2 regions of the Agromyces sp. Root1464 genome follow, and region 2 is predicted to be linked to the other one. Evidence: riboswitches for the same ligand, from Rfam matches in the RefSeq annotation. Region 2 holds a riboswitch; the other holds the start of a gene.
The links. Region 2 has a riboswitch for thiamine pyrophosphate ahead of ASD23_RS08925 (ECF transporter S component). Riboswitches for the same ligand answer to the same signal wherever they lie in the genome.
Positions count from the first base shown of each region.

Region 1: it holds a riboswitch for thiamine pyrophosphate, as region 2 does, so the genes downstream of both, thiM (hydroxyethylthiazole kinase) here and ASD23_RS08925 (ECF transporter S component) in region 2, are expected to answer to the same signal.

Region 1 covers NZ_LMFU01000002.1:1,748,271-1,753,630, forward strand. Annotated here, with positions in the region: gene ASD23_RS13655 (dicarboxylate/amino acid:cation symporter) at 1-244, shown strand, start outside; gene ASD23_RS19115 (fibronectin type III domain-containing protein) at 271-1,173, shown strand; gene ASD23_RS13665 (fibronectin type III domain-containing protein) at 1,230-3,320, shown strand; TPP riboswitch at 3,411-3,523, shown strand; gene thiM (hydroxyethylthiazole kinase) at 3,514-4,416, shown strand; gene thiE (thiamine phosphate synthase) at 4,413-5,075, shown strand; gene ASD23_RS13680 (bifunctional hydroxymethylpyrimidine kinase/phosphomethylpyrimidine kinase) at 5,072-5,360, shown strand, end outside.
Region 2 covers NZ_LMFU01000002.1:662,113-667,472, forward strand. Annotated here, with positions in the region: gene ASD23_RS08920 (ABC transporter ATP-binding protein) at 1-1,433, opposite strand, end outside; gene ASD23_RS08925 (ECF transporter S component) at 1,435-2,070, opposite strand; TPP riboswitch at 2,110-2,219, opposite strand; gene ASD23_RS08930 (hypothetical protein) at 2,282-2,614, opposite strand; gene ASD23_RS08935 (DNA polymerase IV) at 2,678-3,943, opposite strand; gene ASD23_RS08940 (hypothetical protein) at 4,017-4,652, opposite strand; gene gatB (Asp-tRNA(Asn)/Glu-tRNA(Gln) amidotransferase subunit GatB) at 4,760-5,360, opposite strand, start outside.

The DNA of each region.
Region 1 (5,360 bases), 1.1 Mb from region 2:
GGCGGTCGGGCTGCCCATCGAGGTGCTCGTGCTGCTCATTCCGATCAGCGCCATCGCGGGCACCGCGAGCACGATGGCGAACGTCACGGCCGCGGCCACCAGTGCCGCGATCGTCGCCCGCCGGGCCGGCGCGCTCGACGACGAGATCTTCGCCGGCCGCGCGGTGCACCGCGACGACCTCGACGACCCGGACCTCCCCGAGACGATCACCTCCCACTCCCCCGAACTCGCCGCCAGCCGCTGAGCCGGCCGACCAGAAGGAAGACCCTCATGACCTCCCGACCCCGATTCGCTCGCCGCGCTCGCGGCCTCCGCGGCTTCGCGGCGACCCTCGCGCTCGCCATCAGCGTGCCGACGCTCGTGCTCTTCAGCAGCAGCTCGGCGCAGGCCGCCGGCGACGTCTGCGACCTCTGCTCCATCAACTTCGACCTCGGAGCCTGCGAGGACGCGGGTGGTTACCCGTACGACAGCACGCAGGAGGATCCGCCGCCCGCGCTCGGCGGCGGCGGCGCCCCGGCACCTGCGCCGGCACCCGCCCCGGCCCCCGCGCCCGCACCGGCACCGGCGCCCGCCCCGAACCCGGGCACCTCCGGCGGCAGCAGCTCCGGGAGCACGTCGGAGGGCGACTCCGGCGAGTCGGATGAATCGGCGAGCGCGTCGCAGCCCGGCGCTGCCGCACCGGCGGCTGTCGCTGCGACCGCTCCCCTCGCCCCGGCCGCCCCGCGTCTGGTCGCCAAGGGCAGCTCACTCACCGTGACCTGGGCGGCGCCGGCCGACGGCGGATCCCCGGTGACGGGTTACAAGCTCTCGCTCAACAAGGGCACGGCGATCCCGCTGGCCGCGACGGCGACCTCGCACACCTTCACCGTGCTCGGCGCGGGTGCCTACACGGCGACCCTGGTCGCCGTGAACGCCGTCGGCGAGTCCCCCGTGTCGAGCGTGTCGAAGTCGGTGACCATCAGCGCATCGACCGCGAAGCCCACCGCCCAGGCCGTCGAGAACACCGCGGCCTCGAGCGGCGGCACGCCCGAGTGGCTCGCCGGTGCCGGCATCCTCGTCGCCCTCGTGGCTGTGGGAGCCCTCGCACTGCTCGGCCAGCGGCTGTTCGCCCGTCGCCGCGCGCACGCGTCGCCCCAGGCCGACCAGCCCGACGAGACATCCGTGCCCGAATGACCGACCCGTCCCGTCTCCGACAGCCCCAGCTCCACCCCCAACAGAGAGGAAGCACCGTGCCCGACCACCAGCGCCCCACCCCGAGGCGGGCGGCGATGCTGACGGCGCTCGCGATCGCCGGCACCGTCGTGCTCGGCGGTATCGCGGCCGCTCCGGCGACTGCAGCTCCCGAGAGCCCGACCGACACCGTCGACTACTTCGCCGACGCGTACGAGGGCCTCGGTGCCGACAGCGTCTACGAGACCGTCACCTTCGAGCGATTCGAGTACCTGCTCGGCCAGGAGGGGCGCTTCGCGTTCCTCATCGGCGGACCCGAAGACGCCCAGACGGCGGCGACCGTCGGCCCGATCAACGAGGTCGCGAAGGCCGCGGGTGTCGAGCGCATCTACAACTTCGACCCGCGTCTCGACGGCAGTCGCCTCGACATCCGCACGACGACGAATGCCGACGTGGCCCCGCTCTGGGCGCGGCTCGTGGCGAACGCCCTCGGCAAGGACACGCAGACTCCGTTCGACGGGGGCGACGACCCGACGCTGTTCGTCTACGACTCTTCTCACCTCGCGGACGGTGCTGAGGACCGCATCGTCTCGGCGATCACGACGCCGGTCACCGCCGGGCAGCTCGCCGACCCCGCCGCGCTCACCGCCTACAAGGCGGAGGTCGCCGCAGTGCTGGGCACGGCAGCGGACCTCGACACGAGCTCGCAGTTCACGTTCACCTCGGAGGTCGTGAACGCCAAGCACGCCTCCGCCTACGGCGGCCGCGACGTCTACGGCGGGGCGACGGTGCTCGACGATGCCGACGCCGACTGGCGCGTGCAGACGGTCACCTACCCCGAGCTCGTGAAGCTGCTCGAGAGCGACGGCGACTACGTGCTGCTCTTCGGCGGCACGTGGTGCCACAACACCCGCGCCGTGCTGAAGGAGGTCAACCGGCAGGCCGTCGCGAACGACGTCGCGAAGGTCTACTTCTTCGACCTGCGCCTCGACGGCAACTCGGGCAACGACCTGCACATCCGCGACACCGGCTCGGAGTTCGCGGACTTCTACGGCGACCTCGTCACGAAGTACCTGCCGAACCTCGTGACGCAGTACGTGCCCGGAGTGTCGGGCCAGGTCGACTACTTCCCGGGCGGCGACACCTCGAAGGCGCTCGCCACGGCGAAGAAGCTGCAGGTGCCCTACCTGCTCGAGTACGACCGCTCGCGCACCGTCGGCGGTCAGCCGGCACCGATCGCGCAGCAGTGGATCCACTCCAACGGCGACGGCACCTACAAGGAGTACATGACCGAGTGGTGGTACGTGAACGACCTGCCCGGGCGATACGCCGACCGGCCCGACCCCGCGGGTCTCGCTGCGCAACTCGCGTTCGCCGACGAGGCGATCGCGGCGGTCGGCACCTTCTTCAGCGCGCTGCCGGACGATCCCGAGGTCATCGCCACGGCGCCCGCCGCACCTGACGCCCCCGTCGCGGCGGTCACCGGCACCGACGTGACCGTGTCGTGGACGGCGCCCGCCGACGGCGGCTCGCCGATCACGGAGTACCTCGTCTCGCTGAACGGCGCCGCCCCGGTCTCGGTGCCCGGCGCCACGACGACGCGAACCTTCACCGGCCTCGCGGGTGGCGACTACACGGCGACCGTCGCCGCACGGAACACCGTCGGCACCTCCGCGGCATCCGCTGAGTCGGCCGCCGTGACCGTGGTGGCGCCGCCCGCGGTGGACCCGACCACCGTGAAGGGCTCGGTCGAGGTGACCGGCGATCTCGTGCCCGGCGGCCGCATCACGGTCGTCGGCAGCGACCTCGCCCCCGGAGTCGACGACGTCGCGGTCGAGCTCCACTCCACGCCGCAGACGCTCGGCTCGGTGACGACGAACGGCGACGGCGGATTCACGTTCACGGGGACCATCCCCGCGTCGACGCCCACGGGGGCGCACTCGATCGTCGTCACCATCGACGGCATCGAGGTCGCGAGGGCGTCGATCACGGTCGCCGCGGCCGGTTCGGGCGCGGCCTCGGCGAACGCGGGCCTCGCGTCCACCGGAGCTCCGCTCGTCGACCTGCTCGGATGGCTGGCGCTCGCGCTGATCGCCGCCGGCGGTGCGGCGTACGGGATCGTCCGCGTGCGGGCTCGTCGCGCGAGCTGAGCCGACACGCACCGATCGGGGGTGGATGCCACGCGGCATCCGCCCCCGTTCTCGTTGCCGTGAGCACGAGAGCAGACCGCTAGGCTCGACCGCAGTGACACGGGGTGCCGTGCGCCGCTTCACCCGAAGCGGGCATGGCTGAGAACACACCCGTCGAACCTGATCTAGTTCGAACTAGCGAAGGGATGTCGCGTTGAGCGATCGTCTGTCCATCGACCCTGCCCGGCACTCGGCCGAACTGCTGAACCTCGTTCGCGAGGCGACGCCGCTCGTGCAGTGCATCACCAACAAGGTCGTCACGAACGTGACGGCCAATACCCTGCTCGCGCTCGGCGCGGCGCCCGCGATGGTCGACATCCGCGGTGAGGCCGGCGTCTTCGCCGGCATCGCCTCGGGTCTCCTCGTGAACCTCGGCACTCCCACCGAGGAGCAGCGCGACGCCGCACGGGAGGCGGTGCCCTTGGCGAACGCGGCCGGCACCCCGTGGGTGCTCGATCCTGTCGCCGTCGGCGTGCTGCCCGTGCGCACGGCGCTCGCGCACGAACTGCTCGCCGGGCGGCCGACCGTGATCCGCGGCAACGCGAGCGAGATCATGGCGCTCGCCGGAGCGGGGGCCGGAGGCCGCGGGGTCGACACCTCCGACGCGACCGACTCGGCAGCGGATGCCGCGGCTCACCTCGCGGCGACGCACGGCTCGGTCGTGGCGGTGTCGGGCCCCGTCGATCTCATCACCGACGGCCGCCGCATCGCCCGCGTCGCGAACGGCGACCCGCTCCTCACCCTCGTGACGGGCGGCGGCTGCGCACTCGGCGCCGTGACCGCGGCGTTCCTCGCGGCAAGCGATGACCCGTTCGCGGGCGCCGTCGCGGCGACCCTCGTCTACACGGTGGCCGCCGAGATCGCCGCGGCCGATCCGGGCGGAGTGGGCACCGTGGGCCCGGGCACCTTCGCGCCGCGCTTCCTCGACGCGCTCGCGCAGCTCACGGCCGAACAGGTCGTCGAGCGTGCACGCGTGCGCGTCGCGACCGTCGACGCGAGCGGGGTCACCGGCGATGTCACGGGCATCGAGGCCGCCGCTGCGCTGGTGCGCTCGTGAGCGCCCGCACCGCACTCGACCTCTCGACCTACCTCGTCACCGACGCCGCGCTCTGCGGCGAGCGCGGCGTGGCATCGGTGGTCGCGGCGGCCGTCGACGGCGGGGTGCGCGTGGTGCAGCTGCGCGACAAGGTCGACAGCACGTCCAACCTGCTTCGACTGCTCGAAGACCTCGCGACCGCGATCGACGGCCGTGCCGCGCTGCTGGTGAACGACCGCCTCGACCTCGCGATCGCGGCGCGGGCGAGCGGACTGCCCGTCGACGGCGTGCACCTCGGCCAGGGCGACGCCGCAGCGGCGATCGCTCGCGACCGGCTCGGCGCCGACGCCGTCGTCGGCCTCACCGCGAACGCGCCCGCCCACCTCGAGGCACTGCGCCGGATGCCGCGCGGCACGGTCGACTACCTGGGTGTCGGGGTCATCCGGCCGACGGCGACGAAGCCCGACCATCCGCCGGCCCTCGGCATCGACGGCTTCGCCCGCTTCGCCGCCGAGGCGGTGCTGCCGTGCGTCGCGATCGGCGGCATCACGCTGGCCGACGTGGCACCGCTTCGCGACGCCGGCGCCGCCGGCGTCGCCCTCGTCTCGGCGATCTGCACGGCCGACGACCCGCGCGCCGTGGCCCGCGATCTCACGACCCGATGGGAGGCGGCACGATGAGCGCACGAGTGGTGACCGCACGAGTCTTGAGCATCGCCGGCAGCGACCCTTCGGGGGGCGCCGGTATCCAGGCCGACCTGAAGTCGATCTCGGCCGTCGGCGGCTACGGCATGGCCGTGATCACCGCCCTCACCGCGCAGAACACGCGGGGCGTGCGCGAGGTGCATGTGCCGCCGGCGAGCTTCCTCGCGGCACAGCTCGACGCGATCAGCGATGACATCACGATCGACGCGGTGAAGCTCGGCATGCTCGCGAACGCCGAGGTCATCCGCACCGTCGCCGAGT
Region 2 (5,360 bases):
AGCGCATCGAGGTAGGCGGCGTCATGGCTCACCGAGAGCAGCGTCGTGCCCTCGTCGACGAGACCCCTCAGCAGCATCACGAGTTCGATCCAGGTCAATCGGTCCTGCCCGAACGTCGGCTCGTCGAGGATCACCACGCCGGGCTGCGAGACGAGCGCGCATCCGACGGTGAGCCGCCGCTGCTCGCCGCCCGACAGCGTGAAGGGGTTCGCCTCGGCGAGGCGATCGAGGCCCAGTCGCTCGAGCACCTCACGGGTGCGCCGAGCAGTCGTCGCGGCATCGAGTCCGAGTGCGCGAGGTGCCACCTCGAGTTCGCGATGCACGGTCGACGCGACGAATTGGTGTTCGGGCTCCTGGAAGACGGTGCCGATCCGCGAGAGGAGCTCGCGTGATCGCCAGCGGATGGGGTCCGTCTTGAGGCCGCGTGCCAATGCCTCCGAGGCGCGCACGCGACCGCCGAGCGGTGGCAGCAGGCCGCCCATCGTGAGCGCGAGCGTCGACTTGCCCGCACCGTTCGGACCGGTGAGCACCGTCGACGCCGCCCGCGGCAGCGCGAGCGAGAGATCGCTGCGCACGACGGCGTCGCTCCGTCGCCCGATGGCGAGACCGATGCCCTCGAGGTCGACGACGGATGCCGCGGGCACGGGCCGTGCGGCCGACACCGCCGGTGGCACGCCCGGAACCCAGACGCCGGCCGCGAGCAACGCGTCGCGCTGCGTCGAGATGACCTCCTGCGGCTCGCCGTCGGCGATGAGGCGCCCATCACGGCCGAGCACCACGACCCGGGTGACGAGATCGATCCAGACGTCGACGCGGTGCTCGACCACGACGAACGTCGCGCCCGTGCGATCGAGCGTGCGAGCAACGGCCTGCCGCACCTCGTGGACGCCTGCAGGATCGAGGTTGGCCGTCGGCTCGTCGAGGAGCAGCAGGCCCGGGCCCATCGCGAGCGCACCGGCGAGGGCGAGCCGCTGCTTCTGACCACCGGAGAGTGCACTCGTCGAGTGGTCGAGTGGGAGGTCGAGACCGACCTCGTCGAGGGCTCGACGCACGCGCGGCCAGATCTCGTCGCGCGGAATGCCGAGGTTCTCGCACCCGAACGCCACGTCGTCGCCGACCCTCGCGAGGATCACCTGCGAGTCGGGATCCTGCAGAACGAGGCTCGCCCGACCGCGTACGGCGCCGGGCCACTCGCCGTCGATGAGGAGGGAGCCGAACTCCTCACCCTCCTCGGCCCCGCCGTGAACTCCGGCGAGCGCGTGCAGGAGGGTCGACTTACCCGACCCGGATGGCCCGAGCAGCAGGACCCGCTCCCCCGGCGAGACGACGAGGTCGATGCGGTCGAGCGCGGTTCGCTTGCGACCGGCGTGCCGCCACCCCCACCCGCGCGCCTCCACGCGCGCGGGTCGGGTGGTTTCGGAAACGCGCCCCACGTCAGACCCGTTGCGCCACGTCTTGACCGGCGGCGAAGCGACTGAGAGCACCCGTCGCAGCGAGACCGCGCACGATGAGCCAGCCGAGGAGCCCTGCGAGCACGGCACCCGAGATGACGACGGTCGTGAAGTAGAGCCCGAGGAACTCGGCCGACTTCGCGAGGTTGCCCGAGACGAAGAGCTCGAGCGTCCACGCCGCGGCGCCGGCGGCCGCACCCGCGAGCATCGCGGGCACGAGGCCGAAGCGGCGGTAGGCGAAGATCGCGAACACCAGTTCGGCGCCGAGACCCTGTGCCAGGCCCGAGTAGATCGTCTCGATGCCCCACTGGTTGCCGACGAGCGCCGAGACGATCGCCGCGAGCAGTTCGACGAAGAGCGCCGCACCCGGCTTGCGGATGATCAACCCGCCGAGCACGCCGCCGATGAGCCAGATGCCGACGGCGACGCCGCCGAGCCCGGGCGTGAGGGCATCGGCCGCGCTGAACCATGCGTAGCCGACGTTGTTCCAGAACAGGAACAGGAGCCCTGTCGCGACGCCGATGACGCTGGCGACGACGATGTCGACGACCCGCCAGCGCAGGTCGCGTGACGTGCGGGGGGTGGAGGGGCTGCTGGTTTCTGATGCTGCAGTGTGCACTGTCGTGCCCTTTCGATTCGTGGAAAGAGGCACGGGAAATTGAGATGTGGTTGGCCTCCCTGCGCTGGCATGACCCAGATCAGGTTCGACGGTCGAAGGTTGAGAACCTTCCTCTCAGCCCGGCTCACCGGACTCCCGTGTTCGAGCACGAGTATACGCCGATGGCCCGAGCGACGGCGGCCACGACCCCTCGCGCGACCGCAGGACGGCCTCAGCGCTTGAGCGCGCGGATGACCATTCGCAGTGCTTTACCGGTGACCCAGACGAGGGGCGTGGCGACGAGCAGGAGACCGATGAGGTTCGGTTCGAAGCGCACATCGCCCGAGCGTCCGACGTATGCGCCGAGCGGAATGGAGAGTCCGCCACCGCCGCCACCGCCCGCCTGGTCGCCAGCTCCGTCGGAGCCGCTCCCCGCGCCGAAGCCGTAGTATCCGAGCGCGACGGGCACGACCGTCGTGCCGTCGATGTCGACGGCATCGCCGTACGAGGTCTTCACGCCGACGCCGGCGACGGTCTCGGCAAGGTCCAGAACGAGTTCAGCCATGGGTCCACGCTACCCGCGCGCCCCTCCGCGAACCACCCCTTGCGGGAATCGCCGGCAGCGTGTTCAGCGGACGTCGCCGCGGTCGGGATCCTTGCGACGCGACGACTCGACTCGGTCTGCCGCACGGCTCACGAGCGACGCCGGGCGCACCGCCCCGCGACCGAACCGCGCGGTCACCTCATCGATCGTGCGTTCGGCCTCGCGCCATTCCTCGTCGGGGTCCCACAGCATGGCGCCGCTCCCCGAGGGCCGCAGCTGCTCGGCCCGCACCCCGATGAGACGGATGCGGGCACCGTCGCCGGCGAGCTCGCCGAGCGCAGCGGATGCCTCGTCGTAGATGCGTCTCGCGACGTCGGTCGGCTCACCCAGGGTGCGCGACCGCGTGACAGTTCGGAAGTCGCCGTACCGAAGCTTCAGCACGACCGTGCGGCCCACGACACCCGCACGTCGGAGCCTCACCGCGACGTCGTCGGAGAGCCGCAGCAGCTCGCGCCGCAACTGCTCGAGATCGGTGAGGTCGTACCCGAACGTGACCTCGTGCCCGATGCTCTTCTCCTCACGCCCGGTGACGACGTCGCGGGCGTCGATGCCCATCGACAGGTGGGCCAGCTTCGCGGCGAGTGCGGGCCCGAGAGCCCGCTGCAGCGCGTCGCCCGGCATGGCAGCCACATCGCCGACCGTGCGGAGCCCGATGCGGGTAAGCGATTCCTCGGTGACCTTGCCGACGCCCCAGAGCGCGGAGACCGGCAGCGGGTGCAGGAACTCGAGTGTGCGGTCGGCCGGAACGACGAGCATGCCGTCGGGCTTGGCACGGCTCGAGGCCACCTTCGCGACGAACTTCGTGGCCGCGACGCCCACCGAGCAGGTGAGGCCGGTCTCGTCGTGCACGCGCCGACGCAGGCGCCACGCGATCTCGGCAGGGCTGCCGTGGAGCCGGCGGGCACCCGAGACGTCGAGGAACGCCTCGTCGATCGAGAGCTTCTCGACGAGCGGCGTCACCTCTTCGAAGATATTCATCACCCGGCGCGAATACTCGGTGTAGCTCGCGTAGTCGCCGCGCAGTACGACTGCGTTCGGGCAGCGTTGCAGCGCGAGCGACATGGGCATGGCCGAGTTCACGCCGTATCGTCGCGCCTCGTAGCTGGCCGCCGACACGACACCGCGACCTGCCGTTCCCCCGACGAGCACCGGCTTGCCGCGCAGATCGGGTCGTTTCAGCAGTTCGACGGAGACGAAGAACGCATCCATGTCGACGTGCAGGATCGGTGTCGCCGAATCGTCGACCGGACCGGTGGTCACTTGGCGCGACGAGCCGTCCTGCTTGCTCATGGTGCGACCCTATCCGTTGCCGCCGTCATCGCAGATGCTGCCCGCGGTGGCCGGGCCGGCCGGCACGAGGCGATCAGAACCCGAAGTCTCCGCCGCCGCCGAAATCGCCGCCGCCGAAGTCGCCGAAGCCTCCGAAGTCACCACCGGAGTCGCCACCCGTCCCGTCGTAACCATCGGATGCCGCGGCATCGCCGCCGGTGTCTCCGGCACCGGCGTCGCCGCCATCGCCGCCCGCCTCGAACGCCGCGGGATCAGGGAGGAACGCCTGCGCGATCGCCGAGCCGACGACCACGCCTGCGACGGAGCCGAGCAGCGAGCCCGCGAACATGCCGCCGAACGACGGGCCGCCTTGCTGGGGCCGACCGCCCGAGACATCCGCTCGGTTGAAGGCGCGCTCGACGCTGCCGGGTGATCGGAGCTCGGCGCGGGTCGCGGCGCGGGCCAGCGCGCTCGGCTCATCGGAGACGAGTCGCTCACCGGCGGGCGCGTCGGCACTGAGCGAGGCGAAGACGGCCTGGCGCTGCTGCGGCGTGAGCTTCGCGAACGCCTCGGCGTGCACCGCCTCGACGGACTCGGGCGGAGCGGTGCGCAGGAGGTACCGGTAGCGCTCGACCGCGAGTTCGTCGTCGCTCAGCCGGCGGGCGGGCTGGGCCTGCGGGCGCTGCGGTTCGGCGGGAACTGCTCCGAAGAGACGGTCAAGGAATCCCATGTTGTCCTCGTCAATCGTTCAGGGGACGACCACTGTACGGTCGCGAGCATTGAACATGCTGAGAGCCGAGCGGATGTCTCCGCTCGGCCCTCGTGCACGGTGTCGGGTTACGCGGTCTGCGCGGCGCGTTCGAGCACGAGCTCGCGCACGCGGGCGGCGTCGGCCTTGCCTTGCATCGCCTTCATGACGGCGCCGATGACCGCGCCAGCGGCCTGGACCTTGCCGTCGCGGATCTTCGCGAGCACGTCGGGCTGCGAAGCGAGCGCCTCATCGATGGCGGCGATCAGTGCACCGTCGTCGGAGACGACCGCGAGACCGCGAGCGTCGACGACCTGCTGCGGCGAACCCTCGCCGGCGATGACGCCCTCGAGCACCTGGCGGGCCAGGCGGTCGGTGAGCGTACCCGAGTCGACGAGCTGCGCGAGCTCGGCGACATGCTCGGGCGACACGAGGCCCGAGGCGTCGACGGCGGCGGCGTTCGCGAGGCGGGCGATCTCGCCGGTCCACCACTTGCGGGCGGCGGCGGGCGTCGCGCCGGCCTTCACGGTCGCCTCGAGCTCGATGAGGAGGCCCGAGTTCGCGACATCCTGGAACTCGAGGTCGGTGAAGCCCCACTCGGACTTGAGTCGGCGACGGCGCACGGCCGGCGGCTCCGGAAGTGCGGCGCGCAGCTCGTCGACGAGCTCCTTCGAGGGCACGACCGGGAGC